DNA from 2 places in the Streptomyces sp. NPDC032822 genome. Region 2 is predicted to be linked to the other one. Evidence: predicted binding sites of a transcription regulator. Region 2 holds the regulator's gene; the other holds the start of a gene.
What was found. The regulator HspR, encoded in region 2, represses chaperone genes until heat shock. The targets are predictions, from matches to a motif close to TTGAGNNNNNNNNNCTCAA.

Region 1: the regulator HspR is predicted to act here: its motif matches at 9,972-9,990, upstream of lon (endopeptidase La).

What each region holds. Positions count from the first base shown of each region.
Region 1 is NZ_JBVIOL010000007.1:133,320-147,639, forward strand. Features, by position in the region: gene ACZ5VD_RS21125 (styrene monooxygenase/indole monooxygenase family protein) at 1-47, opposite strand, end outside; gene ACZ5VD_RS21130 (GTP-binding protein) at 83-766, opposite strand; gene ACZ5VD_RS21135 (DUF742 domain-containing protein) at 747-1,205, opposite strand; gene ACZ5VD_RS21140 (roadblock/LC7 domain-containing protein) at 1,202-1,705, opposite strand; gene ACZ5VD_RS21145 (sensor histidine kinase) at 1,702-4,497, opposite strand; gene ACZ5VD_RS21150 (protein phosphatase 2C domain-containing protein) at 4,876-5,664, shown strand; gene ACZ5VD_RS21155 (MarR family winged helix-turn-helix transcriptional regulator) at 5,939-6,433, opposite strand; gene ACZ5VD_RS21160 (lysozyme) at 6,631-7,461, shown strand; gene lon (endopeptidase La) at 7,535-9,949, opposite strand; gene ACZ5VD_RS21170 (GNAT family N-acetyltransferase) at 10,106-10,693, shown strand; gene ACZ5VD_RS21175 (rhomboid-like protein) at 11,301-12,197, opposite strand; gene ACZ5VD_RS21180 (spermidine synthase family protein) at 12,368-13,045, shown strand; gene ACZ5VD_RS21185 (response regulator transcription factor) at 13,170-13,907, shown strand; gene ACZ5VD_RS21190 (HAMP domain-containing sensor histidine kinase) at 13,904-14,320, shown strand, end outside.
Region 2 is NZ_JBVIOL010000004.1:533,546-547,865, forward strand. Features, by position in the region: gene ACZ5VD_RS14875 (Yip1 family protein) at 1-511, opposite strand, end outside; gene ACZ5VD_RS14880 (FG-GAP-like repeat-containing protein) at 571-1,998, opposite strand; gene ACZ5VD_RS14885 (FG-GAP-like repeat-containing protein) at 1,995-3,428, opposite strand; gene ACZ5VD_RS14890 ((Fe-S)-binding protein) at 3,802-6,093, opposite strand; gene ACZ5VD_RS14895 (MraY family glycosyltransferase) at 6,370-7,410, shown strand; gene dnaK (molecular chaperone DnaK) at 7,507-9,351, shown strand; gene grpE (nucleotide exchange factor GrpE) at 9,348-10,010, shown strand; gene dnaJ (molecular chaperone DnaJ) at 10,044-11,243, shown strand; gene ACZ5VD_RS14915 (heat shock protein transcriptional repressor HspR) at 11,249-11,701, shown strand; gene ACZ5VD_RS14920 (fibronectin type III domain-containing protein) at 11,776-13,431, opposite strand; gene ACZ5VD_RS14925 (sugar ABC transporter substrate-binding protein) at 13,737-14,320, shown strand, end outside.

The DNA of each region.
Region 1 (14,320 bases), on a different contig from region 2:
AGCTGGAGACCGGCCTGACCGGCTCCGACGACGAGTATCTTCCGCATGCGGGTGGTGGCTCCTAGTTCGCGACTGCTCGGGATTACTCGGGGGTGAAGTCCAGCGCGTGGCCGACGAGGGACAGCAGGGTCTCGATCACCGAGATCCTCCGCCGCGCGTCCATGATCATGACAGGTATGTGCCGGGGGATGGTCAGCGCCTCCCGCACGTCCTCCGGCTCGAACCGCTCACTGCCGTCGAAGTGGTTCACCGCCACGACGTACGGCAGCCCGCAACTCTCGAAGTAGTCCAGCGCGGGCCAGCAGTCCTTCAGGCGGCGGGTGTCGGCCAGCACGACCGCCCCGATCGCGCCGCGCACCAGGTCGTCCCACATGAACCAGAACCGCTGCTGGCCCGGCGTGCCGAAGACGTAGAGCACCAGGTCGTCGTCGAGCGTGAGGCGGCCGAAGTCCATGGCCACGGTGGTGGTCAGCTTGCCGGGCGTGGCGGTGAGGTCGTCGTGCTCCTCACTCGCCTCGGTCATCAGCGCCTCGGTCTCCAGGGGCGTGATCTCCGAGAGGGCGGTGACCATGGTGGTCTTGCCGACGCCGAAGCCGCCCGCCACGACTATCTTCGTGGCGATCGGCGCGCGGGTGCGGTCCGACTGCCAGGGCCGCAGCGGCTCGTCGGGTTCGACGAGGCCCTGCTCGCCGAACCCCGGTTCGCGGCGCCCCGGTGCGGGGCGCGGGGAGACACCGCGAGCGGCGTCAGAGACGACGGAGTCCACTCAGCACCCTTTCCAGCAGAACGCGGTCGGGGCGGCCCGTGCCGTGACCGGTTCCCGTTCCGTACACCCGGATCTTTCCCTGGTCCGCGAGGTCGCTGAGGAGCACCCGGACCACGCCGAGCGGCATCTTCAGCAGCGCGGCGATCTCGGCCACCGTGCGCATCCGGCGGCACAGTTCGACGATGGCCCGCATCTCCGGCATGACCCGGCTGTCGAGGACGCCGTTCGTCAGTTCCCTGCGCTCCTCGGCGGCCTCGATCGCGGCGGTGCTCGCCACGAACGTCTCCACGAGGAGGACGTGCCCGAAGCGGGTACGGCCGCCGGTGAGCGAGTAGGGGCGCACCCGGGCCGACTTGCGGTCGCCGCCGCGGACGGGCAGCTTCCGCGGCGTACCGCCGGCGTTCCCGCTGTCGCTGCGGGTGCCGTTGCCGCCGCTCATGGGGCGCTCCCCGTCGACTCGTCCTCCAGGGACTGCCGTAGCTCGCTGCGGAGTTCCGGCGTCAGGACGTGGCCGGCGCGGCCCACGAAGAGCGCCATGTGGTATGCCACCACGCTCATGTCGCAGTCCGCGGAGCCGTGCACGCCGAGCAGCGAACCGTCGCTGATCGACATCACGTACAGACTGCCCTCGTCCATCGCGACCATCGTGTGCTTCACCGGACCGGAGTCCATCAGCTTGGCGGCGCCGACGGTGAGGCTGCCGATGCCGGAGACGATGGTGGCGAGGTCGGCGGCGGAGCCGCGCGGGCCGGACGGCTTCTCGTCTCGCGGTTCGCGTGCCTCCGCGTTCCGCTCGGGGTCGGAGGAGAGCAGGAGCAGCCCGTCGGAGGAGACGACGGCGACCGACTGGATGCCGGGCACCTCCTCGACGAGATTGGTCAGCAGAAAGTGAAGATTGCGTGCCTCACGACTCAGTCCGAAGGTACTGGGCGCGGTCAACTGCTTGCCTCCTCGGCTGTGCCCCCCGTGACTTCTTCGGATCCTGCGGATTCCCTGACGGGCACGTTGTTACGGCCCGTCTGTTCGGCGATCTCCGCCTCCACGTCGCGGTACCCCGCCTCCGCCCCCCGGCGGAAGCCGCCGAGGCGGCGGCGGAGTGCTTCGGCGTCGACGGAGCCGCTGCTCTGCCGCTGCGGCGGTGCGGCGGCGGCGATCTTGGGTGTGCGCTTGGGGAGGCCCTTGTCGGTGACAGGTTCCTCCGGCTGGTCCGGGACGCGGTCATCTGCGTCGGGGACACGTTCATGGGTGTCGGGCCCGATGGTGTAAGGGTCCTGGGCCGGCTCCCGGGCCTCTCCGGCCTGCTGGGGCTCCTCGGGTTCCGGGACCAGCAGCTCCATCGTGGTCTCGGCCGCCGCCTCCGGCGCGGAGGACTCGCCCTCGCCTCCGTCTCCGTCGGCGTCCGCGTCACCGTTCTCGTCCGCCTGCGACTGCCGTACGGCCGTCTCGGCGAGCGTGACCAGGGGGTCGCCGCCCTCGGAACGGCCGTACAGGACGTTGGAGTTGACCTCCGCGTCGGCGCCCGGAAGGGAGAAGGTGTGGGTGCCGCCCGCGGCGGGTGACGTCGAGGCCGTCGGGACGGCGGCCGTCGACGCGGCGGCCAGCAGGGTCTTCGGGAGCACGACGACCGCCGCGACACCGCCCTGCTTCTGCTCACGCAACTGGACGCGCACACCGTGCCGGTGGGCGAGGCGGGCGACGACGTACAGGCCGAGCCCGAGGCCGTCCTCGCCGTCCTGGTCGTAGGAGTCGTACGTCGTCTCGGGGTCGAAGTCGCCGAGGCGGGTGTTGAGCTTGGTCAGCCGGTCGACGGTCATGCCGATGCCCTCGTCCTGGACGGAGAGCATGACCTCGCCGCTCTCCAGGAGCCAGGCGGAGACCTCGACGGGCAGGTCGGGAGGGGAGAACGAGGTGGCGTTCTCCATGAGTTCGGCCAGCAGGTGGGAGAGGTCGTCGGCGGCGAACCCGGCGATGTGGGCGTGCGGCGGCAGGGCCGCGATGCGGACCCGCTCGTACCGCTCGATCTCGCTGACCGCGGCGCGCACGACGTCGACGAGCGGGACGGGGCCCGCGCTCTGCTGGACGTGCTCGGTGCCGGCGAGGACGAGGAGGTTCTCGCTGTGCCGGCGCATGACGGTGGCGAAGTGGTCGAGCTTGAAGAGCGTGGCGAGCCGTTCCGGGTCCTGCTCGCGCTCCTCCAGGCCCTCGATGACGGCGAGTTGCCGCTCGACGAGGCCGAGGGTGCGCAGCGCGAGGCTGACGAAGGTGGCGCCGATGCTGGTGCGCAGCCGCTCCAGCTGGGCGGCGGACTCGGTGAGTTCGCCCTTCAGCTGCTCGCGGGCGTCGGCCATCTTCTGCCGCTGGCCGACCAGGTGCTTGCGGTCGGACTCCAGGGTGGCGACCCGCTCGGCGAGCGCGACGGCGTGCGCGTGCAGGGTGTTGACCGAGCGGACGACCTGGGCGAACTCGTCGTTGCGGCCGGTGAAGGTGACCGGTTCCTGGGCGGTGGCGTCCTCGGCCTCGGCGAGCCGGGCCGAGCCGCGACGCAGCACGGAGAGCGGCCGGGTGAGCGTACGGGCCATGGCGGTGGCGATGCCGACGGCCAGCAGCATCAGGGCGCCGAGGACGGCGATCCGCAGCTCCAGCGCGGTGACGTCGTCGTCGCGCAGCTGGGCGAGGTCCTTGACCCGGCGCTCGTAGAGGGCGGCTTCCGCGCCGCGCATCGCGTCGATCCGGGCGGAGAGGGTGGCGTCGACCTTGGTGGCGCTGGTGCCGAGTTCGCCGCCGGAGAGGGTCGGCTGGTCGGTGAGGGCGGCGAGGTACTTGTCGGCGGAGTTGACCTCGGGGCCGGTGACCGTGGAGTCGTAGCTCGCCTTGGCCGCCGTGGGCGCGGTGTCCGCGAAGTCGGCGAGGGCGGCGTCGGAGCGCAGGCGGGCCTGCTGGGCGGCGGCGCTGAGGGCGTCGCGCTGCGCGGTGTCGGCCTTCGAGGAGCTGGTCTCGGTGGACGGCAGGCCGGTGATCGGGTCCACGACGGTCTGGGTGCTCGTCGGCACGGCGAGCGCCGCCAGGAGGAGCCCGCGGGTCGCGGCGGCCTGCTGGACGGCGGAGTCGAGTTCGGCGAGGGCGTAGCCGCCGGAGCCCGCGCGGGGCGGCAGTCGCTCGGCCAGCTCCTCGGCGAGCCGGTGCAGGTCGGTGATGGCCGCGGAGTACGCCTGGTGTGCTTCGAGGGCGCTGCTCTTGCCGGTGAGCGCCGCCCGGCGGACGGCCGCGATGCCGTCGAGGTCACCGCGTACGGCGGCGGGCAGGTCGGAGTCGGCGTGCAGTTCCTCCACCTGCCGGTCGACGCGGGCGCTGCGCTGCTCGTCGGGGGCCTTGGTCTTGGGGCGGCCGGCGGCGATGTACGGCGTCACCTCGTCGCGCTCGTCGGCGAGCGAGTGGGCGAGCGCGAGGGCGTCCTGCGTCTGCTCGGCGAGCGTCACCAGGTCCTGCGAGTCGCTGAGTTCGCCGGAGGCGGTGATCAGGGAGGGTGCTCCGGCCCCGGCGATGGCGGCGGCCACGACGGTGACGGCGAGGATGAGCCGCGTGCGTACATGGGTGCGCCGGCCCGTGCCGACAGGGGCGCTCGGCGTGCCGGGAGCGCCGGACGGACCGGGGACGGCGGTGCCGGGCGTGCCCTCCGCGCCTTTCCCGGAGGCCGCCTTCTTGCCTGTACGACGAGGCCGCGTCTTCTGCACCGGTGCTCGCATTCCTGACTCGTGAGTACCCATGGACCGGATAACGCTCCGTCACCAGGTGTCGACTCTGCGTACACCTGGTACGGTCCCCGACCCTCCCAGTGCCGGTGGGCGGTGGCCGCGCATCGCTCGACCCGCCACCCGAAGGAGTGAACATCGGACGGGAGTTGGCGGGCAAGTTCCCGAGGCTCGCGCGACACCCCTGCGCCGCGGGCCGGTTGGACGTCGGCGTCGGCCGGTGGCACTATTCGCCACCACGCCCGCCCGGAGCAAACCATTCCACCCCAAACCAGGCGCCTGACCTGCACGGCTGCGGTCATCCCGTAACCGATGTCGGCCTTTTGTGATCTCGGTGAAGGGCTCGTGCAGACTGGCCGGATGCGTACGGAACTTGTTTCGGAACCCGGTGATCCCGGCCGCCTCGACGAGGACTTCGCCGGTGTCGCGCTACCGGCCTCCGGACTGGGCGGTGTGCTCGTCGTCCTGGACGGAGTGACACCGCCGAGGACCGCGACGGGCTGTCTGCATTCGGTCCCCTGGTTCGTGTCCCGACTGGGCGGCGCCCTGACCGAACTGACCGTTTCCTGTAGAGATCTGACGCTGGAGGAGATCCTCTCCCGGGCGATCCGTCGAACAGCCGAGGCACATCAAGCCACTTGTGACCTTTCTCACCCACGCACCCCGCAGGCCACGGTGGTTCTGGCCCGCTGGTCGCCTCGGACGCTGGAGTACCTGGTCCTGTCGGACTCCGCGCTGCTCGTCGAGTCCCCGGCGGGCCCGGTGACCGCGATCCTGGACGACCGCCTCTCCCGCCTGTCCCGGGCCGCCCTGGCGACGGACGCCCTGGTCGACTCCACGGTCCGCAACATGGAGGGCGGCTTCTTCACGGCCGCGGCGGATCCGACGGTGGCGGAGCGGGCGGTGACGGGCACCCTGCCGCGCCCGGACGTCCGCGCGCTGGCCGCCCTGACGGACGGGGCGACACGGTGGGTGGAGCGGTTCCGCGAGGGCGACTGGGGGGACTGCCTCACCTTCGTCCGGAAGGAGGGGGCGGGGGCGTTGGTCGCGCGCGTGCGGGAGTTGGAGCGGGCGGACGCGGAGGCTCGGGAGTTCCTGGGGCGGAGCAAGACGCACGACGACGCGACGGTGGTGTTCGTGGAGCTGTGACCTGGCGGACGGCTCCCCGTATGAACGACGTCCAGGCGGTGACGGACAGCAGGAGGACCGGGCCTCCGGGCACAGGGCGGCGACCACGGCCGGATCATCGGCGTTCGTCTTCACCGGGTGAAGCGTCACGGGGTGAATGCGTCACCGGATGCATCACCACGCCATGTGCCGCGCCGGCCGTCACGCCGTCGCGGCACTCGTGTGTGAGGCGGATGTCCGGCCCGTGTCGAGGAAGACGCCGGAGACCTGCTTCTCCGGCCTGTTCCGCCAGTCCCTACTTTTCCATCCCCTGGTTCAACTGACCGAGCAGCCGGGCCAGTTCCCCGACCTCGCGCGCGTCCCAGTCGGCCAGTCGCCCCGCGTACCGGGCCCGGCGGGCCTCACGGACCCGGCGTACCCGGTGCCGGCCCTCTTCGGTCAGGGTGACCAGCCAGGCGCGGCCGTCCGCCGGGTCGGGTTCGCGGGCCACCAGGCCGAGTTCCTCCAGGGCGCGCAGTTGGCGGGACATCGTCGCCTTGCCGACGCCGATGTACCCGGCGAGTTCCGTGGCCCGCTGGCGGCCGAGCTCGTCGAGGCGGATCAGGAGGCCGTAGGCCGCGGACTCCAGGTCGGGGTGGACCTCGCGGGCCATCTCGCCCTGGTTGGCGCGGGCGCGTCGCAGCAGGACGGTCAGTTCGCGTTCCAGGGCGAGGAACGCGGGCTGGTCCACACCGCTCGCGGACACGCCGGATGCGACTCCGCGTCCGTCGCCGTTTCCGTCTTCGCGCACGTCAGCCCCTGCCTCGGTTTCCCGATCCTGAAAGTTTCCGCCAAATGGCCCCATCGCCGCAGCTCGGCCAGTATTTCGCAGGGCTGGACCAACGGCAGCATCCGGGCTTCTTTCCCTCCACTCGACGGGCCCCGCCTCCCTCTCCCCCGCCCGGGTTCCACCGAGCGGCACCGAGCCGTCGCGGGCACGCTGGGTTCGTGTACAGAACCGGTTCGCCCCACCCCCACCGCGCCCGGCGCCGCTTCCTCGCCGGCCTCCTGCTCACCGCCCTCATAGTTCCCCTCGCCCTCACCGTCCCGGCCTCCGCCGAGACCGCCCCCGCTCCCGCCCGCGGCACCGCCCACATGGGCATGGGCGTCCTCGCCCACGACGGCCAGGACGGTGTGCCCGCCCGCACCCGCGCCGCCCAGACCGAGGGCGTCGACGTCTCCAGCCATCAGGGCAACGTCGACTGGTCCACCCTGTGGGGCAGCGGGGTCAGATGGGCCTACGCGAAGGCGACCGAGGGGACGTACTACTCGAACCCCTACTACGCCCAGCAGTACAACGGCTCGTACAACGTCGGCATGGTCCGTGGCGCCTACCACTTCGCCACCCCGGACACCACCACCGGCGCCGCCCAGGCGAACCACTTCGTCGACCACGGCGGCGGCTGGTCCAAGGACGGCAGGACGCTGCCCGGCGCGCTCGACATCGAGTGGAACCCGTACGGCGACGCCTGCTTCGGCAAGTCGCGGAGCGCGATGGTCGCCTGGATCCGCGACTTCCTGAACCAGTACCGGGCGCGCACGGGACGCAACGCCGTCATCTACACCGCCACCAGCTGGTGGACCCAGTGCACCGGCGACTACGCCGGGTTCGCCGCCAACCCTCTGTGGATCGCGCGGTACGCGTCCGCCGTGGGGACCCTGCCGGCCGGCTGGGGCAACTACACCATGTGGCAGTACACGTCCTCCGGCCCGACCGTCGGCGACCACGACCGGTTCGACGGCGCCCTCGACCGGGTCGCCGCGCTCGCCCGCGGCTGAACCCCGCCGCGGGCAGGACGAAGGCCCGGGCCTCCCTCACGGGACCCGGGCCCTGCCTCTCCGGTCGCGTCCGTCACGCCGCGACCGGAACCTCCGACGCGGCCCCGTTCTCCGCCGGGGACAACGCCAGCTCCAGGACCTGGCGGACGTCCGTGACGGCGTGGACGTCGAGCTTGTCCAGCACCTCGGCCGGGACGTCGTCCAGGTCGGGTTCGTTGCGCTTGGGGATGACGACCGTGGTGACGCCCGCCCGGTGCGCGGCGAGCAGCTTCTGCTTCACACCGCCGATCGGGAGGACCCGGCCGGTCAGCGAGACCTCACCGGTCATCGCCACGTCCGTGCGGACGAGCCGGCCGCTCAGCAGCGACGCCAGCGCCGTCGTCATCGTGACGCCCGCGCTCGGGCCGTCCTTGGGGACCGCGCCCGCCGGGAAGTGGATGTGCACGCCCCGGTCCTTCAGGTCGGCCACGGGGAGTTCCAGTTCCGCCCCGTGCGACCGCAGGAAGCTCAGCGCGATCTGCGCCGACTCCTTCATCACGTCACCCAGTTGGCCGGTCAGGGTCAGGCCCGCCGCGCCCGTCTCCGGGTCGGCCAGCGAGGCCTCGACGAACAGCACGTCGCCGCCCGCTCCGGTGACCGCGAGGCCGGTGGCGACACCGGGGACCGCCGTCCGGCGCTCCGCCGGGTCCTGCGCGGACTCGGGCACGTGGTGCGGCCGTCCGATCAGGGCCCGCAGGTCCTCGTCCCGGACGGTGAACGGCAGCTTCCGCTCGCCCAGTTCGTGCTGGGCCGCGACCTTGCGCAGCAGCCGTGCGATCGACCGCTCCAGGGTGCGGACGCCCGCCTCGCGCGTGTACTCGCCGGCGAGCTTGCGCAGCGCGCTCTCGTCGAGAGCGACCTCGTCCTTTTCGAGGCCCGCCCGCTCCAGCTGACGCGGCAGCAGGTGGTCGCGGGCGATGACGACCTTCTCGTCCTCGGTGTAGCCGTCCAGGCGGACCAGCTCCATCCGGTCGAGCAGGGCCTCCGGGATGGCCTCCAGGACGTTCGCCGTCGCCAGGAAGACGACGTCCGACAGGTCCAGCTCCACCTCCAGGTAGTGGTCCCGGAAGGTGTGGTTCTGCGCCGGGTCCAGCACCTCCAGGAGGGCGGCGGCCGGGTCGCCCCGGTAGTCCGAGCCCACCTTGTCGATCTCGTCGAGCAGGACCACCGGGTTCATCGACCCGGCCTCCTTGATCGCCCGGACGATGCGGCCGGGCAGCGCGCCGACGTATGTACGCCGGTGGCCGCGGATCTCCGCCTCGTCGCGGACGCCGCCGAGGGCGACCCGGACGAACTTGCGGCCCATGGCGTGCGCGACGGACTCGCCGAGGCTGGTCTTGCCGACCCCGGGCGGGCCGACGAGCGCGAGCACGGCACCGCCGCGCCGGCCGCCGACGACACCCAGGCCCCGGTCGGTACGGCGCTTGCGCACCGCCAGGTACTCGGTGATCCGCTCCTTCACGTCTTCCAGACCGGCGTGTTCGGCGTCCAGGACCGCCTGGGCGCCCGGGATGTCGTACACGTCCTCGGTCCGTTCGTTCCACGGCAGTTCGAGGACCGTGTCGAGCCAGGTCCGGATCCACGAGCCCTCGGGCGACTGGTCACTGGACCGCTCCAGCTTGTCGACCTCCTTGAGGGCGGCCTCGCGGACCTTCTCGGGCAGGTCGGCGGCCTCCACCCGGGCCCGGTAGTCGTCGGACTCCTCGCCCTCCGCCTCTCCGTTGAGGTCGCGGAGTTCCTTGCGTACGGCTTCCAGCTGGCGGCGGAGCAGGAACTCGCGCTGCTGCTTGTCGACGCCTTCCTGGACGTCCTTGGCGATGGTCTCGGCGACGTCCTGCTCGGCGAGGTGGTCACGCAGTTGCTGGGTGGCGAGCTTGAGACGGGCGACCGGGTCGGCGGTCTCCAGGAGCTCCACCTTCTGGCCGGTGGTCAGGAAGGGCGAGTAACCGGAGTTGTCGGCCAGCGCGGAGACGCCGTCGATGGCCTGCACACGGTCCACGACCTGCCAGGCGCCGCGCTTGCGCAGCCAGGCGGTCGCCAGCGCCTTGTACTCCTTGACCAGTTCGCCGACGTGCCCCGGCAGCGGCTCGGGCACGCTCTCGTCGATCCGCGTCCCCTCGACCCACAGCGCCGCGCCCGGACCGGTGGTCCCGGCGCCGATCTGCACGCGCCCGCGTCCACGGATCAGCGCGCCCGGGTCGCCGTCGGCCAGCCGGCCGACCTGCTCCACGGTGCCGAGCACGCCGGTACTCGGGTACGCGCCGTCGATGCGCGGCACCAGCAGCACCCTCGGCTTGCCGGGCTCCGACCGCGCGGCGGCCTCGGCGGCCTCCACCGCGGCCCGCACCTCGGCGTCGTTCAGGTCCAACGGCACCACCATTCCGGGCAGCACGACCTCGTCGTCGAGCGGCAACACAGGCAGAGTGAACGCTGTGGACTCAGTAGCCATGATCTCCCCTTCGGCATTCAAGTTGAGCTATGCCGACTCAATGCATGTGAGCCCTTGATTGTTCCCCCGGCCGCGTTCGCTGTGAGCGATCACGCCCCGACCAGCCCCTGACCGGCCACTGTTCGCCCACTGACCAGGTCTGTCATGATGCGGCGGGTGATCGCTCCCATACCCCCGGTGGTCCCCGCGGGCCGCATGTGCGACAACACCCAACCCGTGCTCGACCTTCCCGGCACCGGTCTCGAACTCAGGCCGTGGCGGCTCGCGGACGCCGACGCGCTGGTCGCGGCGAGCCACGATCCCGCCATCGGCCACTGGAACCTTCTGCCCGCCGTCTCCGAGGACGGGGCACGCGCGCGTATCGCGCGCATGCACGACCGCTGGACGACGGAGACGGGCGCGGTCTGGGCCGTCGCCCGCCCCGACGGAGGCGAGGCCCTCGGCCTGGCAGCCTGGATCGGCGTCGACCTCCAGCGCGGTCACGGCGAGATCGCCTACTGGATGCTGCCCGCGGGCCGCGGCGCCGGTGTCGCGGTCGAGGCCGCGCGCCGCCTGACCCGCTGGGCCCTGGACGACCTCGGCCTGCACCGGCTCACCCTCTGCCACTCGGCGGCCAACCAGGCGTCCTGCCGAGTCGCCCAGAAGGCCGGCTTCCCGCTGGAGGGCACCATGCGCGGCTCCCTCCTGCACGCGGACAGGTGGCACGACCAGCATCCGCACGCGCGCGTGCGGGGCGACGACTGACCAGCCCTCCAGAAGAGGAACCGACCGACCGCCACAGCACCGCTGGCCCACCGCTATGAATCCGCGACGGCGTTCACAGGGAGAGCCCACACACCGCGAGCCCGTTCACGGCCCCGGTTCACAGCCCGTGGGGGCGACTTCGGAGGACGAGAGCCGTCTCGGCGTCCCCGAACCGGCCCGGCGTCCGGCGTCCGCACGGCGCGGCTGGCGCACCGACACGGCCACGGCCACCGCCACCGCCACCGCCACCGCCACCGAGGGCACGGTCGCCCCGCCGGCTCCGGCTCCGGCTCCGGCTCCGGCTCCGGCTCCGGCTCCGGCTCCGGCTCCGGCTCCGGCGACAGGAGATCCGGCGCCGGCCGGGCGCTGTCTCCCGTAGAGGTTCGGGGTGTTCCACGGCTGTCCGGTCCGGCTGTCCGGTCCGGGAGTTCCGGTCGTAGACCGCCTGGTCGCGGGACTTGCCGGGCGGGCTCGCCCCGGCGGCCGTGGCGCGCGCGGCGGAGGCCGTCGGACTCCCCGACCGACTGGGAGACCGGCCGCGGATGCTGTCCGGCGGGACGAAGAAGCGTGTCGGAGTTCGCCCAGACCGTCGCGACTCGGCCGGCGGCTACGAGGCCGTGGTCCGGTCGGACATGGTCCGGTCCGGCCGGGACCGGTCCGAACCCGACTGGTCCGAACCCGACTGGTCCGAACCCGACTGGTCCGAACGCGACCGGTCCGAACCCGGCTGATCCGAACGCGACCGGTTCGGCTGAGCGTGGCGTCTCACCAGTGGCCATGTCCCGATGCCGATGGTGAACGCCAGCAGGTGGCCCCAGTTGGTCATCGGGTCGGTGAAGGCCAGCAGGTCCTGGACCAGCATCCCGCCGAACAGGGCGAGCAGCGGCCAGCGCAGCCACGGGGTGAGGAGACCGGCCAGGGCCCCCACCCCGGCGGCGACGCCGAAGCTGACGCCGTAGTCGAGGCGGTGCAGCGAACTCTCCGGCAGCCGGCCGGCGAGGACCGCGAGCCCTATGGGCACTTCGGTCGCGAGGGTGGCGAGGACATGGCCGAGGAGGAAGACACCGGCCGTGCGCAGACCGCCGATCCGCCGCTCCAGCGCGGTGAGCACGAGGAGCAGGCCGATCGCGAACGGCGAGAGGATCCCGCCCGCCACCCACAGCGCACTGGCCGGCAGCACGAACATCGGCATCCGCACGAGGTGCGCCACATCGGTGCTGGACGCCTGGTGGAGCTGGTGCACGAGGGCGGGGTCGGCGTACCGGGTGACCAGTGAGGTGACGGCGAGGACGGTGGCGTAGCCGAAGGTGAACGGTGTCCCGGTCGGCGTCGGGAGCAGCCGCCAGGGGCGGAGGCGGAGCCATGCCCGGGAAGGCCCGACCGCGGGGGACGCGACGGGCACGTCAGGCGCGTCCGGCACGGCCGTCGACGTGCCTCGCTGGCGCGGCATCCCGTCCAGCAGCTCGTGCACGTCGGGCCGGTCGGCCGTCTCGGTCCGTTCCAAGGTGAGGCGCTCCTTCCCCTTTCACCCCACCCTCGACGCACCACGGGACCCTGTCTGTGACCTGCGCCACCCAGGCGCCGATTCACAGGGACTTCTCAAGGAGCGCCGGGCGGCGCCGACCCTGCGCGATGTCGCCCGGCCCGCCCCCTCCCTCCTGCCAGGATGGGCCGATGTCCACCTCGTACGACGTTCCCCAGGTCCTGGACCGGCGCGACGGTCCGCACGGCGAGGTCGTTCTGCGGCGGCATGGCGAGTTACTGCAGATCATCGCCAACGGCTGCTTCCTGATGGACACCTCCGACGGGCGCTCGGAGCGGCTGCTCGTGGACGCGGCGCTGGACGCGCTCGGCGGTCGCCGCGAGCCGAGTGTGCTCATCGGCGGTCTCGGCGTCGGCTTCTCGCTCGCACACGCCGCGGCCGATCCCCGCTGGGTCCGCATCATCGTCGTCGAACGCGAGCGCGCCATCATCGACTGGCACCTCGCGGGTCCCCTGTCCGCGCTCTCGGCGGACGCTCTCGCGGATCCGCGCACGGAGATTGTGGAAACGGACCTTTTCGCTTTCGTCAATGAGAGATGCGACACGTTCGACGCACTGTGCGTGGACGTGGACAACGGGCCCGGCTGGACGGTCACCGAGGGCAACCGCGACCTGTACTCCGCGGCCGGACTGGCAAGCTGCGCAAGGGCGTTGCGTCCGGGTGGGGTACTTGCGGTGTGGTCCGCCCGGCCCTCTCCGGAATTTGAAGGATCCCTATGGAATGCCGGGTTCCAACAGGTGCGTACCGAAGAGATCCCGGTTGCCCGGGGAGTTCCGGACGTCGTGCATCTCGCGGTCCGACCTGGATAGCAAAGCCACGGTGACTCCCCGTACTCTGCTTCCCTGACGCCGATCATTCAAGCGTCAAGCGCAGTCATGCGCAGACAAGGGATCACCCCACTGGTTCCGGAATTGCACACCTCAGGGGCGGGCGATGGAGCAGACACACACCTCCCACAACGGCACGGCGGCGACCCCGGGCGCACAGCGCCGGGTGCTCGTCGTCGAAGACGATCCGACGATCGTGGACGCCATCGCGACCCGCCTGCGCGCCGAGGGATTCCTCGTGCAAACAGCGGGCGACGGCCCGTCCGCGGTCGACACCGCCGAGGCCTGGCAGCCCGATCTGCTGATCCTCGACATCATGCTGCCCGGCTTCGACGGCCTGGAGGTCTGCCGGCGTGTGCAGGCCGCCCGACCGGTGCCGGTCATGATGCTCACCGCACGGGACGACGAGACCGACATGCTGGTCGGGCTCGGCGTCGGCGCCGACGACTACATGACCAAGCCGTTCTCCATGCGGGAGCTGGCCGCCCGCGTGCACGTCCTGCTGCGCCGGGTGGAGCGGGCCGCCATCGCGGCCTCGACCCCGCGCAGCGGGATCCTCCGGCTCGGCGAGCTGGAGATCGACCACGCGCAGCGCCGGGTACGGGTGCGCTCCGAGGACGTCCATCTGACGCCCACGGAGTTCGACCTGCTGGTCTGCCTGGCCAACACCCCGCGCGCGGTGCTCTCCCGGGAGCAGCTGCTGGCCGAGGTGTGGGACTGGGCGGACGCCTCCGGCACCCGGACCGTCGACAGCCACATCAAGGCACTGCGCCGGAAGATCGGCGCCGAGCGGATCCGCACGGTGCACGGCGTGGGCTACGCCCTGGAGACGCCGACGCCATGAGCGAGGGGCCGGCCGCACCAAGACGCCCTGGGGACCCCTGGGGCGGCGTACGCCCGTTCTCGATCAAGACCAAGCTGGGCGCGCTGGTCGTGATCTCGGTGCTGATCACCACGGGTCTGTTGATGATCGCGGTGCACACCAAGACGGAGCTGCGGTTCATCACGGTCTTCTCGATGATCGCCACACTGTTGATTACGCAGTTCGTGGCGCATTCGCTCACCGCGCCGCTGGACGAGATGAACGCGGTGGCCCGTTCCATCTCGCACGGCGACTACACCCGCCGGGTGCGGGAGAACCGCCGGGACGAGCTGGGTGACCTGGCCCAGACGATCAACCACATGGCGGACGACCTGGAGGCGCAGGAACGGCAGCGCAAGGAGCTCGTGGCGAATGTCTCGCACGAGCTGCGCACG
Region 2 (14,320 bases):
GGAGTTCCTTCCAGGGCAGGCGGGGGCCGACCGGGGCCGCGGGGGCCGAGCCGGCGCGGTAGGTGCCGCCCTGGTGGTAGGGGTCCTCGTTCACCGAGAACGCCTGGGTGTGCCCCGGGTTGTTGGCGGCGTACGGGTCCGGGCCGCCCTGCGGCGCGTAGCCGCCCTGGCCGCCGTCGCCGAAGTACTCCGGCTCGTCGTAGCCACCGCCGGCGTGGGTGCCGCCCCCGTACTGCTGCTGCCCCGGGTGGGGCGGCGCAGCGGGGTAGCCGTACGACGGCCCTGGGGGAGTGCCGTACGACGGGCCGCCCTGAGGCGGCGTGCCGTACGACTGTCCCTGGGGCGCCTGCTGCTGCCCGTACGGAGGTTGTTGCGGTCGCGTGTGAGGAGCGCCGTTGTCCCGGCCGCGTCCGATCCTGAATCCAGCCACGTCTTCGAACGTACCTGGTCCCGGAGAGTGAGGTGGCGGGCCCGGCGTTCCGGGCCCGCCTTTGCGGCCGAGCTGTGACATCCCCTAAGGGCCGCCTAAGGGCTCTCTAGGGGCTTCCCCGGGGTTCCCCCGGCAGGGGGTCAGCCGCCGAGGACCGATCCGTATCCGGGGCTGCCCGCCGTCGCGACGCCCGTGGCCGCGGGGCCGAAGCTCTTCGCCCCGGTGGTCGTGGGGCCGGTCGCCGACCTGCGCAGGAACCAGATCCCGCCGTCGCCGGCGTTCTCGCCCGGCGCCGAGACGGTGAGGCCCGCGCCCTTGAGACGAGTGCCCCCGGTGAACAGGACCCGGCCGCCGAAGTGGTCGTTCTTCTCGGCCGCGCCGGGCACGCCCGAGGTGTCCTGGGTGAAGCTCTTGGCGCCGGTGGCCTTCAGGCCGGAGGCCGAGCCGTACAGGACGGTGACCGTGCCGGTGGCCGTCGCGCTGCCCGCCGTCTCGTGCGAGGCGCCGACCGCGAGGTCGGCGTAGCCGTCGCCGTTGACGTCGCCCAGCGAGACGGAGGCGCCGAAGCGGTCGCCGGTCTCGGCCGCGCCGGGGACACCGGCCGTGTCCTGGGTGACGACCAGCGGGGCGCGGCCGCGGTCGACGCCGTCGAAGCCGCCGTAGACGACCGTGACCTTGCCGCCCTTCGCGCCCGACGGGTCGGCGGACGTCTCGCGGTGGTTGCCGACCGCGATGTCGTCGTGGCCGTCCCCGTCGATGTCGCCGATGGCGGACGCGTAGCCGGCGGGCAGGTCCTGCAGCCAGTCGGTGAGGTTGCCGATGCTGCCGTCCGCGAGGGCGGTCACCGCGTCGTCGGTGCCCTCGGCCCGGCCCTGGACCACGAGGCGGTCCCAGCCGTCGCCGGTGACGTCTCCGGAGGAGAGGCTCTCGATGCCGTACGAGTCGGCCCAGTCGAAGCCCGTGCCCGAACCGCCGTTGTGGCCACTGGACCTGGCGATCGGCCCGGAGACGAAGGAGAGGTTGGTCGGGCCGGTGGAGCCGACCGCGACGTCGAGGTCGCCGTCGCGGTCGAAGTCGCCCGCGGTCAGGGCCTGGCCGTAGCGGTCGTAGTCGCTGCTGAAGAAGTCGGGCAGTGAACGGGCCGCGGACAGGCCGGACTTGGAGCCCCAGACGACGGTCACGTCACCGTCGTTGGTGTCGCTGTCGTCCTCGCCGGGGGTACCGATCAGGAGGTCCGCGTACCCGTCCTTGTCGAGGTCCGCGGAGGCGAGGGCCGTGCCGAAGGCGTCACCGGCCGCCGCGGTGCCGGGGATGTTCGCCGTGTTCTGGGTGATCAGCTTGTACGTCGAGGTCTTCGGGCCGCTCGCGCTGCCGTACACCACGGACACCGCGCCGGCCTTCGCCTTGCCGGCGACCGTGGCGGCCGGGGCGCCGATCGCGAGGTCCGCGTAGCCGTCGCCGTTGAAGTCGTACGGGGCGGCTGCGCCGGCCGCGTGGGCCGCCGGTGCCGCGAGGGTGAGCGGGGTGAGGGAGGCCGCGAGCAGGACGGCCAGTCGGCGGTACGTCACTGGGAGATCACCCATCCGAAGTCGGCGTTGCCCTTGAGGGCGACGTCACGGGCCGAGAAGAACTTCGCGCCCGAGGCGGTGAGGCCGGAGGCGCTGCCGCGCAGGACGGTGACCGCGCCGTAGCCGTTCTCGTAGCCGGCGCCGACGACCAGGTCGGCCTTGCCGTTCTTGTCGAGGTCGACCAGGCGGACCGAGTGGCCGAACGCGTCGTCCTTCTCGTTGCTGCCGGGGACCCCGGCGGTGTTCTGCGTGTACGACTTGGCGCCCGAGCCCTTCAGCCCGGTGGCCGAGCCGAACAGGATCGTCACGGAACCCGAGTCCCTGGCCGTGCCGTTGTCCTCGTAGGGGGCGCCGACCGCGACGTCGGCGTACTTGTCGCCGTTGACGTCGCCGACGCTCACCGCCGCGCCGAACAGGTCGGATGCCTCGCCCGCGCCGGGCACACCCGCCGTGTCCTGGTGGATGACGGTCGGCTTCTGCGCCGGGTCGGGGCCGGTCGCGCTGCCGTACCAGACGGCGATCTGGCCGCCCTTGTGGCCGCCCGGCTTGCCGCTGCGCGGGTCCTCGTAGTCGCCGAGGACGAGGTCGCCGTAGCCGTCACCGTTGATGTCGCCGGTCGCGCCCAGGGCGCCGTCGGCCTTCGGCAGCTCGGTTTCGAGGTAGTCCGACTCGGGGTGGTCCGCGTTCCCGGGGTCGTGGCGGAGGTAGCTGATGTGACCGCCCTGGTCGCCGTCGGTGGCGTACGGGTACAGGCGCTCGGTGGCCTTGTCGCCGTTCAGGTTGCCCGCGATCACCTCGTACGCCGAGCCCAGTTCGTAGACCGCGTTCCAGCTCGCGGGGGCGCCGGTGCGGGCGAAGGGGCCCTTGTAGAGCAGGGTGTTGCTCTGGCCGGTGACGGTCACGTCCGTCTTGCCGTCGCCGTCGAAGTCGCCGGTCGCGACACCGGCGGAGAAACCGCCCCACTCGGTGAGGTACGACGGCTGCGGCAGCGCCGAGCCGCCGGACAGGCCGGACTTGGAGCCCCAGACGACGGTGGCGGTGCCGACGCCGTCGCGGTCGCCGATGCTCTCGTACCGGGAGCCGACGATCAGGTCGGCGTAGCCGTCGGCGTTCAGGTCGCCGGCGGCGAGGCTGCTGCCGAAGCGGTCGCCCTCCTCGGCGGTGCCCGGGACACCGGTGGAGTTCTGGGTGATGACGGCCTTCCTGGCGGTCGAGACGCCGGAGGACGAGCCGTACATGACGACCACGGCACCGGCGTTCGGCACCGAGCCGACGTCGGCGCTGAACGCGCCGATCGCGAGGTCCCGGTAGCCGTCGCCGTTGAAGTCCCCGGCCAGACCGGAGGGCGCGGCGTCGGCCGCGGTGACGGGCAGGGCGGTGAGCAGGCCGGTGGTGAGGGTGGTGGCCAGCAGGAGGATGCGCTTGCGCAAGGCGGGACTCCAGAAGGGATGCCGGGCCCGCGCGGCGGGCCCGGCAGCAGAAGGGATACGGCTCAGTCGGCGAAGGTGAGCAGGCCGCCCGTCAGCGCGGCGTCGCCGGCCGTCGCGAGAGCGGGCCTGAGGTGCTGGTGCACGCGGGTTCTCCTGCTGCATGCGGGGGATGCCTGGCGGACATCCGCAGTCGATGGGGTGCCGACCCCTGCGCGCGCCGCGCGGAGGGGTTCGGCCAACAGGAGACCTGGGACGGGGCGTAAGGGTTGTACGTGAATTCGGTAAAACATTCGACGGCCGGGGTACGACGACGCCCCCGGGCCCTTGAGGGACCCGGGGGCGTCGAACAGCCGTGACGCGACGGCCGTGACGGCTACTTCACCGGCTGCGGCTCCGACTCGCTCTCCGCGTCGGTCTCGCCGGCCGGGGGCTCGTCGTCCACCGGCGTCCGGACGGACTCCAGGAGGAGCTGGGCGACGTCGACGACCTGGACGGACTCCTTGGCCTTGCCGTCGTTCTTCTTGCCGTTGACCGAGTCGGTCAGCATGACGAGGCAGAACGGGCAGGCGGTGGAGATGATGTCCGGGTTGAGGCTCAGCGCCTCGTCGACACGCTCGTTGTTGACGCGCTTGCCGATCCGCTCCTCCATCCACATCCGCGCACCACCGGCGCCGCAGCAGAAGCCGCGCTCCTTGTGGCGGTGCATCTCCTCGTTCCGCAGGCCCGGGACGTTCGCGATGATCTCGCGCGGCGGGGTGTAGATCTTGTTGTGGCGGCCCAGGTAGCAGGGGTCGTGGTAGGTGATGAGGCCCTCGACCGGTGTGACCGGGACCAGCTTGCCCTCGTCCACCAGGTGCTGGAGCAGCTGGGTGTGGTGGATGACCTCGTAGTCGCCGCCGAGCTGCGGGTACTCGTTGCCGAGGGTGTTGAGGCAGTGCGGGCAGGTCGCGACGATCTTCTTCGCGGACCTGGGCTTCTTCGACTCCTCGGTGACGTTGCCCTCGTCGTCCATCTCCTCGCCGAACGCCATGTTCAGCGCGGAGACGTTCTCCATGCCGAGCTCCTGGAAGAGGGGCTCGTTGCCGAGGCGGCGGGCGGAGTCACCGGTGCACTTCTCGTCGCCGCCCATGATCGCGAACTTGACGCCCGCCATGTGGAGGAGTTCCGCGAAGGCCTTGGTGGTCTTCTTGGCGCGGTCCTCCAGGGCGCCGGCGCAGCCGACCCAGTACAGGTACTCGACCTCGGACAGGTCCTCGATGTCCTTGCCGACGACCGGCACCTCGAAGTCGACTTCCTTGAGCCACTCCAGGCGCTGCTTCTTGGCGAGCCCCCAGGGGTTGCCCTTCTTCTCCAGGTTCTTGAGCATGGTGCCCGCCTCGGACGGGAACGCGCTCTCGATCATCACCTGGTAGCGGCGCATGTCGACGATGTGGTCGACGTGCTCGATGTCGACCGGGCACTGCTCGACGCAGGCGCCGCAGGTGGTGCAGGACCACAGGACGTCCGGGTCGATGACACCGCCCTCTTCGAACGTGCCGATCAGCGGGCGTTCGGCCTCCGCCAGAGCGGCGGCGGGGACGTCCTTCAACTGCTCCTCGGACGCCTTCTCGTTGCCCTCGGCGTCCTTGCCGCCGCCCGCGAGCAGATAGGGCGCCTTGGCGTGGGCGTGGTCCCGCAGCGACATGATCAGCAGCTTGGGGGAGAGCGGCTTGCCGGTGTTCCAGGCGGGGCACTGGGACTGGCAACGCCCGCACTCGGTGCAGGTGGAGAAGTCCAGGAGGCCCTTCCAGGAGAACTGCTCGACCTGGGAGACGCCGAAGACGTCGTCGTCGCCCGGGTCGGTGAAGTCGATCGGCTTGCCGCCCGACGTCATCGGCTGGAGGCCGCCCAGGGCCGTCCCGCCGGTCGCCTCGCGCTTGAACCAGATGTTGGGGAAGGCGAGGAAGCGGTGCCAGGCGACACCCATGTTGGTGTTCAGCGAGACCGTGATCATCCAGATGAACGAGACGCTGATCTTGATCATCGCGGTGAAGTAGACGAGGTTCTGCAGTGTGCCGACCGACAGTCCCTTGAAGGCCAGGACCAGCGGGTACGAGGCGAAGTATCCGGCCTCGTAGTGCTCCACGTGGTGGATCGCGCCCTCCAGGCCGCGCAGCACGTAGATGGCGAGACCGATGGTGAGGATGACGTACTCGACGAAGTACGCCTGTCCGGACTTGGAGCCCGCGAAGCGGGACTTGCGGCCGGCCCGCGAGGGCAGGCTCAGCAGCCGGATCACCATGAGCACGGCGATGCCCAGGATCGTCATCACGCCGATGAACTCGATGTAGAGCTCGAACGGCAGGAACTCACCGATGTACGGCAGCACCCAGTCGGCCTGGAAGAGCTGGCCGAAGGCCTGGGCGAGGGTCGGCGGCAGCGTCAGGAAGCCGACGGCCACGAACCAGTGGGCGACGCCCACGATGCCCCACCGGTTCATCCGGGTGTGGCCGAGGAACTCCTTCGCGAGCGTCACACTGCGCGCGTAGGGGTTGTCGGTCCGGCTGCCGGCGGGCACGGGCTGGCCGAGTTTGAAGTACCGGACGAACTGGCCGATGGCGCGTGCGAGCAGCGCGACGCCGACCACGGTCAGGACCAGCGACACGATGATCGCGGCGAGTTGCATTTCGGGGCTCCTCGGGCCTGCGAGGGGGGGTTGGTCGAGGCGGTCCGCGAAGGGCGTCCTCGTGATGACCAAGCCTATTACTAAGCGGTAACTTATGCGATTCTCTGAGAGTACCCGCAATTCTGTGCCGCACTGTAGTCAGCCGTGCGGTGATCTGTGCTACTGAGGCTGACCTCAGTAACCGGTCGGTAATCGGCCCGCGACCGACGTCACGCGGCGCGCCGGTCCGGTCCCGCCATTCGTACCAAATCATGACATTCGGCTTAGCTTGGACCCGTGCTCTACGGGATCGCCGCCGCCACCATCGCCCTGCTCCTCGCCGCCGTCCTCACCGCCCTGCTCCGGGTCCCCGCCCTGCGTCTCGGCGTCCTCGACCGACGCCGACAGCGTCCGCTGCCGCTGCTCGGCGGCCTGGCCGTCGTGCTCGTCACCTGCCTGGTCGCCGTGGCCGGGGAGTGGACCGGGGTCGCGCCGCTCGGCGACGACGTCCGGGCCCTCCTCGTCGCCGGGGCCGCCGTCGCCGCCCTCGGGCTCGTCGCCGACGTGCGCCGCGTCAAGGCGCGGTTCCTGGTGGGCGGTACGGCCGTCGCCGCCCTCTGTGTGGTGCCGTACGCGCAGACCGGGGTGCCGGGCGGCCTGCTGGCGGCCTGTTGGATCGTCTTCGTCGCCGTCGGTTTCCGGGCGCTCGACCATGCGGACGCGCTGGCGGGCACCGTCGGGGTGCTCACCGCCTTCGGGGTGGGGGCGCTGGCGGCGGCCGAGGTGATGGACGGGCTGGCCGCGCTGCTGAGCGTGCTGGCCGCCGCGCTCACCGGGTTCCTGATGCACAACTGGCATCCCGCGCGCGTGGGGCTCGGCGCGTGCGGCTCGCTGTTCACCGGGTTCGTGCTCGCGGCGGCGGCCGTGGTCACCCGGACCGGGCACGAGCCGGTGGCCGACGCGGGGGTGCTGTTCGCGCTGACCGCCCTCACGGGGGTGGACGTCGTCCTCGTGCTGCTCTCCCGGCGGCTGGCCGGAAGGCCCCTGTTGCGCGGCGGCCCCGACCATCTCGCGCACCGGCTGCGACGGCTCGGGCTGACCCCTCGGGGGGCGACGGTACTGCTCGGTGCGGTCACCTTCGGCGGGGTACTCGTCGCGGTGCTCGCGCATCTGGGATGGGTCGCGGAGTCCGGGGTGTTCTGGGTGGCGACGGGCGCCCTGATCTTCGTCCTGGCCCTGCTGAGGGTCCGGGTGTACGCCCCGAGGCGGCCCGTCGGGCAGCCTGGAGGTCTGGGATCTCCGCAGGTCAGAGGAGGGTTGCGTGTAAGGAACGGATAAGAGTTGAGCCCCTGCGACTCACCTCTGTTGCATGAGTCGCGGACGTCGTGCACACTTGAGTCCGTTCCACTCAAGTCATTGCTGGAGGAATCAACCATGGCACGTGCGGTCGGCATCGACCTGGGCACGACTAACTCCGTCGTCAGCGTTCTTGAAGGCGGCGAGCCCACCGTCATCACCAACGCAGAGGGCGCCAGGACCACGCCGTCCGTCGTCGCCTTCGCCAAGAACGGCGAGGTGCTCGTCGGCGAGGTGGCCAAGCGCCAGGCGGTCACGAACGTGGACCGGACCATCCGGTCCGTGAAGCGTCACATGGGCACCGACTGGAAGATCGAGCTGGACGGCAAGCCGTTCAACCCGCAGCAGATGTCGGCGTTCATCCTGCAGAAGCTGAAGCGCGACGCCGAGGCCTACCTGGGCGAGAAGGTGACCGACGCGGTCATCACCGTCCCGGCGTACTTCAACGACTCCGAGCGTCAGGCGACGAAGGAGGCCGGCGAGATCGCGGGCCTGAACGTCCTGCGGATCGTCAACGAGCCGACCGCCGCCGCCCTGGCGTACGGCCTCGACAAGGACGACCAGACGATCCTCGTCTTCGACCTCGGTGGCGGCACCTTCGACGTGTCCCTCCTGGAGATCGGCGACGGCGTCGTCGAGGTGAAGGCCACCAACGGCGACAACCACCTCGGTGGTGACGACTGGGACCAGCGCGTCGTCGACTACCTGGTCAAGCAGTTCTCGGCCGGCCACGGCGTGGACCTCGGCAAGGACAAGATGGCCCTCCAGCGCCTCCGCGAGGCCGCCGAGAAGGCCAAGATCGAGCTGTCCTCGTCCACCGAGACCTCGATCAACCTGCCCTACATCACGGCGTCCGCCGAGGGCCCGCTGCACCTGGACGAGAAGCTCACCCGAGCTCAGTTCCAGCAGCTGACGGCCGACCTGCTGGAGCGCTGCAAGACGCCGTTCCACAACGTCATCAAGGACGCCGGCATCAACCTCTCCGAGATCGACCACGTCGTTCTCGTCGGTGGTTCCACCCGGATGCCCGCCGTCGCCGAGCTCGTCAAGGAGCTCACCGGCGGCCAGGACGCCAACAAGGGCGTGAACCCGGACGAGGTCGTCGCCATCGGCGCCGCGCTCCAGGCCGGTGTCCTCAAGGGCGAGGTCAAGGACGTCCTGCTGCTCGACGTCACCCCGCTGTCCCTCGGTATCGAGACCAAGGGAGGGATCATGACGAAGCTCATCGAGCGCAACACCACGATCCCGACCAAGCGGTCCGAGATCTTCACGACGGCCGAGGACAACCAGCCCTCCGTGCAGATCCAGGTCTACCAGGGCGAGCGCGAGATCGCGGCGTACAACAAGAAGCTCGGGATGTTCGAGCTGACCGGTCTGCCGCCGGCCCCGCGCGGTGTCCCGCAGATCGAGGTCGCCTTCGACATCGACGCCAACGGCATCATGCACGTGACCGCGAGGGACCTCGGCACGGGCAAGGAGCAGAAGATGACCGTCACCGGCGGCTCCTCGCTGCCGAAGGACGAGGTCGACCGGATGCGCCAGGAGGCCGAGAAGTACGCGGAGGAGGACCACACCCGCCGCGAGGCCGCCGAGACCCGCAACCAGGGCGAGCAGCTCGTCTACCAGACGGAGAAGTTCCTCAAGGACAACGAGGACAAGGTCCCCGGCGAGATCAAGACCGAGGTCGAGGCCGCGGTCGAGGAGCTGAAGGCCGCGCTCAAGGGCGAGGACACCACCGAGATCCGTACCTCCACGGAGAAGGTCGCGGCCGTCTCGCAGAAGCTCGGCCAGGCCATGTACGCCGACGCCCAGGCGGGCCAGGCGTCCGCCGGTGCCGGTGAGGGCGCGTCCGAGGCGAAGGCCGACGACGACGTCGTGGACGCCGAGATCGTCGACGACGAGCGCAAGGACGGTGCCGCGTGACGGAGGAGACCCCGGGCTTCGACGAGAAGCCCGACGTCCCTTCCGGCGCCACCCCCGACGACGCCGAGCCGCAGGCCGCCTCCCCCTCCGGGGAGGGGGCGGCCCCGGCCGGGGACGCATCAGCACAGTTGGCCGGCCTGACGGCCCAGCTGGACCAGGTACGCACCGCGCTCGGTGAGCGCACCGCGGACCTCCAGCGGCTCCAGGCCGAGTACCAGAACTACCGCCGCCGGGTCGAGCGGGACCGGGTCACGGTCAAGGAGATCGCCATCGCGAGCCTCCTCACCGAACTCCTGCCCGTCCTCGACGACATCGGCCGCGCCCGGGACCACGGCGAACTCCTCGGCGGATTCAAGTCCGTCGCGGAGTCGCTGGAGACCGTCGCGGCGAAGATGGGCCTCCAGCAGTTCGGCAAGGAGGGCGAGCCCTTCGACCCGACGATCCACGAGGCCCTGATGCACTCGTACGCGCCGGACGTCACCGAGACGACGTGCGTGGCGATTCTGCAGCCCGGGTATCGCTTCGGCGAGCGCACCATCCGCCCCGCGCGGGTGGCCGTCGCCGAGCCGCAGCCGGGTGCGACGGCGGGCAAGGCCGAGGGTGCCGATGAGGACCCGGCGGCCGGCGAGGACAAGGACAGTGGCCCTGAGGAGGGCTGACGTCACCACTGAGCGGAAGGAGGGACGTCGAGGATGAGCACCAAGGACTTCATCGAGAAGGACTTCTACAAGGTCCTCGGCGTCCCCAAGGACGCCACCGAGGCCGAGATCAAGAAGGCGTACCGCAAGCTCGCCCGCGAGTTCCACCCGGACGCCAACAAGGGCAATGCCAAGGCCGAGGAACGCTTCAAGGAGATCTCCGAGGCGAACGACATCCTCGGTGACCCCAAGAAGCGCAAGGAGTACGACGAGGCCCGCGCGCTCTTCGGCAACGGCGGCTATCGCCCGGGGCCGGGCGCGGGCGGCGGCTCCTTCAACTTCGACCTGGGCGACCTCTTCGGAGGCGGCCCCCAGGGCGGCGGCTCAGGAGGAGGCGCCGGCGGGGCCGGCGGCTTCGGCGGCGGACTCGGTGACGTCTTCGGGGGCCTGTTCAACCGCGGCGGCGCGGGCACCGGCACCCGGACCCAGCCCCGGCGCGGCCAGGACATCGAGTCCGAGGTCACCCTCAGCTTCACCGAGGCGATCGAGGGCGCGACGGTCCCGCTCAGGATGTCGAGCCAGTCGCCGTGCAAGGCCTGTTCGGGCACCGGCGACAAGAACGGCACACCGCGCGTGTGCCCGACCTGTGTCGGCACCGGGCAGGTCGCCCGGGGCAGCGGCGGGGGCTTCTCCCTCACCGACCCCTGCCCCGACTGCAAGGGCCGCGGCCTCATCGCCGAGCACCCCTGCCTCGACTGCAAGGGCAGCGGCCGGGCCAAGTCGTCCCGCACCATGCAGGTCCGCATCCCGGCCGGCGTCACCGACGGCCAGCGGATCCGGCTGCGCGGCAAGGGGGCGCCGGGCGAGCGCGGCGGCCCGGGCGGCGATCTGTACGTCACCGTGCATGTCGACGTCCACCCGGTCTTCGGCCGCAAGGACGACAACCTCACGGTGACCGTCCCGGTCACCTTCGCGGAGGCGGCGCTCGGCGGCGAGGTCAGGGTCCCCACCCTGGGCGGTCCGCCGGTCACGCTCAAGCTGCCCGAGGGCACGCCCAACGGCCGCACCATGCGGGCCCGCGGCAAGGGCGCGGTCCGTAAGGACGGCACCCGCGGCGACCTGCTGGTCACCGTGGAGGTGAGTGTTCCGAAGGATCTGACGGGGAATGCTCGTGAAGCGCTGGAGGCGTATCGCGAGGCAACCGCGGGTGAAGACCCGCGGGCGGAGCTGTTCCAGGCCGCGAAGGGAGCATGAGTGGGATGGACGGTCGTCGACGCAACCCGTATGAGCTGACCGAGGAGACCCCGGTCTACGTCATCTCGGTGGCGGCCCAACTCTCCGGTCTGCACCCGCAGACTCTGCGCCAGTACGACCGTCTCGGCCTGGTCTCCCCGGACCGCACCGCCGGCCGGGGCCGCCGCTACTCGGCCCGTGACATCGAACTGCTGCGCACCGTCCAGCAGTTGTCTCAGGACGAGGGCATCAACCTGGCCGGCATCAAGCGGATCATCGAGCTGGAGAACCAGGTCGCCGCCCTGCAGTCCCGGATGGCGGAGATGCAGGCCGCGCTGGACGGCGCGGCGGCCACGATGCAGCAGCGCGAGGCGGCGGTACACGCGTCGTACCGCCGCGACCTGGTCCCGTACCAGGAGGTCCACCAGACCAGCGCGCTGGTGGTGTGGCGCCCGAAGGGCCGCCAGACGTCGGACTGACCCGCGCGGCGAGTCGTAGGTGAAGGGGCCCGGAGGTGCGAACCTCCGGGCCCCTTCGTCGTCGGCTCCGCGGATCAGCGTCCGACGAAGAACTCCAGCGTGGCGCTCTGTTCGCCCTGCCGCCCGTAGGCGTCCACGGCGTACACGGTGGTCGTGCAGGGGCCGTTGTACGGCGGAGTCCAGCTGATGGAGCCCGTCGTCGACAGCTGGGTGCCGCTGTCGCCGCAGGCGCCGCTGATCTCCCACGAGTAGCCCCGCAGGACCCGCTCCTCGTCACCCGCGCCGGGCGCTGCCGTGACCTTGATGGCGGACCGCGCGGGAACGCCGGTCGAGACCAGCGTCAGCAGCGGTGCGGCCGGACCGGTGGCGGTGGCCGCGGTGGTCCGCTCGACGACGAGCTGCGCCGAGGGCGCCGACTCGGCGCCGCGGCCGTCCACGGCGGCGACGTAGTAGTACGCCTTGCGGCGCGGGGCCGTGGTGTCCGCGTACGTCGCCGTGGTGGTGCTGCCGAGAAGCGTCCAGCCGCCTTCGTGCCACGTACGCCGGTAGACGTGGTAGCCCGTCGCGTTGTCCGCCGCGGTCCAGGCGAGGTCCGTGGAGGCGTCGGCGGGCGTGCCCGTCAGCCCCGTCGGGGCGGCCACCGCGGAGACCGCCGGACGCGTGGCCACCGCCGCCGCCGAGGCGGAGGAGCGGTTCCCGGCGGCGTCCAGGGCGACGATGACGTAGGAGTAGGGCGCGCCGACCTCGGCGTAGGCGTCCGTGTAGTCCGTGGCGACGTCCAGGTACTCGCCGGTCAGGGGTTCCCCGTTGCGCGTGGGCTCCAACAGGTACTGGACGACGTCCTTCGACGAAGAGGCCTTCCAGGTCAGGACGTTGCCCGCGGTGCTGCCCCGCACCGTCAGCCCGGTGACCGCCTGCGGCGCCGTCCGGTCGGCGGTGGTGACCGGCTTGTCGGCGGTGCCCGTCGACTCGTTGCCGGCCTTGTCGTGGGCGCGGACCTCGTAGTAGTACGTGTCGCCGGTGGCCGGGACGGTGGTGTCGGTGTACGACGCCGAGGTGGTCGTCGCGAGCGGCTTGGCGGGGAACGAGGCACCCTTCAGCCGCCGGTAGACGCGGTAACCGGCGAGGTCCATCTCCTTGTTCTTCGCCCAGGTGACCTTCGCCTTGCCGGTGGCCTCGTCGTACGACACCGAAGTGCCCGTCGGGGTCAGGGGCTTGACCTTGTCGACGGTGGCGGAGGTGCGGGGTGTGTAGCCGAACTCGACCTTGGCGGACCCGGTCCAGTTGACGTAGTCGACGCGCAGGGTGTGCTTGCCGGAGGGGACGGTGACGTTGACGGTCTTCTTCACCGTCGACGACACGTTCTTCCAGATGTCGACCTTGCGGGTGCCGTCGAGGTAGACGCGGATGCCGTCCTGCGCTGCGACCGGCAGCGCGAACGGCCCGCCGGAGCCGAAGTCGCGTGTCACGGTCCAGCGGACGCCGAAGTTGTCGGCGGGGAGACCGGAAGCCGGGGCCTTGGAGCCCCAGTTCTGGTCGATCGCGCTGTCGCAGTCGGTCTTCTTCGGCGTACCGGAGAACGTCGTGTTCGCGAAGAACTGCCGCTTGTAGACCGGCGAGGCGCAGGTCGTGGCGGCGGACGCGGGCGCGGTGGCGGTGAGCAGGCCGCCCGCGGTGGCGAGCACGACGGCGGCCGAGGCCACCGTGGTCGTGCGTCTGGCTGGGTTCATTCGGTCCTCTGGTTCGGGATCGGAGCGGCAGAGGCAGCCGCCGTGATCACGACTCACGAGGAGGGGAGTTGGTTGTACGGCCCTTCGTCCTCCCCTGGCTTCACATCGGTTCACAAGGAATGAAGAGTCCGTAAAGGGCGTTTGGAGAGGGTGTCGCTCCGTCTTCACATGCAAAGCGGAGGGTGATGTTGTCATCTCGTTAAGTAGTTTCGCTTGACGCTGGGGGGCGCGTGCGCGTTGGCTTTTCAGTCACCTGGGTCGCAATGCTGCGCCCGCGTCCGCAAGGCACAGAAGTGAGCTCCGCAATGCGCCGTATCGCCATATCCGTGGCCGCGTCCACGATGACCCTCTCGTTGGCCGGTTGCGGCGCGCTCGGGGTGACGGGGGGCAGCAGCCAGGCGAGCCCGACCAAGGGGAACGACATCACCGTCGGCGTGCTGATGCCGGAGAAGACGAACACGCGCTACGAGGAGTTCGACTACCCGATCATCAAGGCGAAGGTCGCCTCCCTGACCAACGACCAGGGCAGGACCGTGTACGCCAACGGCGGGGCCAACGCGAAGAAGCAGATCAGCCAGATGGAGAGGATGATCGACGACCAGGTCGACGTCATCCTGCTGGACGCCGTCGACTCGCACACCATCGCGGACACCGTGCAGAAGGCGAAGGACGCGGGCATCCCCGTGATCGCCTACGACCGGCTCGCCGAGGGCCCGATCGACGCGTACGTCTCCTTCGACAACGAGCTGGTCGGCGAGGTGCAGGGCCGTTCGATCATCGACGCGCTGGGCGAGGACGCCGACACCTCCGACAAGATCGTCATGATGAACGGCTCGCCCACCGACCCCAACGCCGGTCAGTTCAAGGCGGGCGCGCGCTCCGAGCTGGA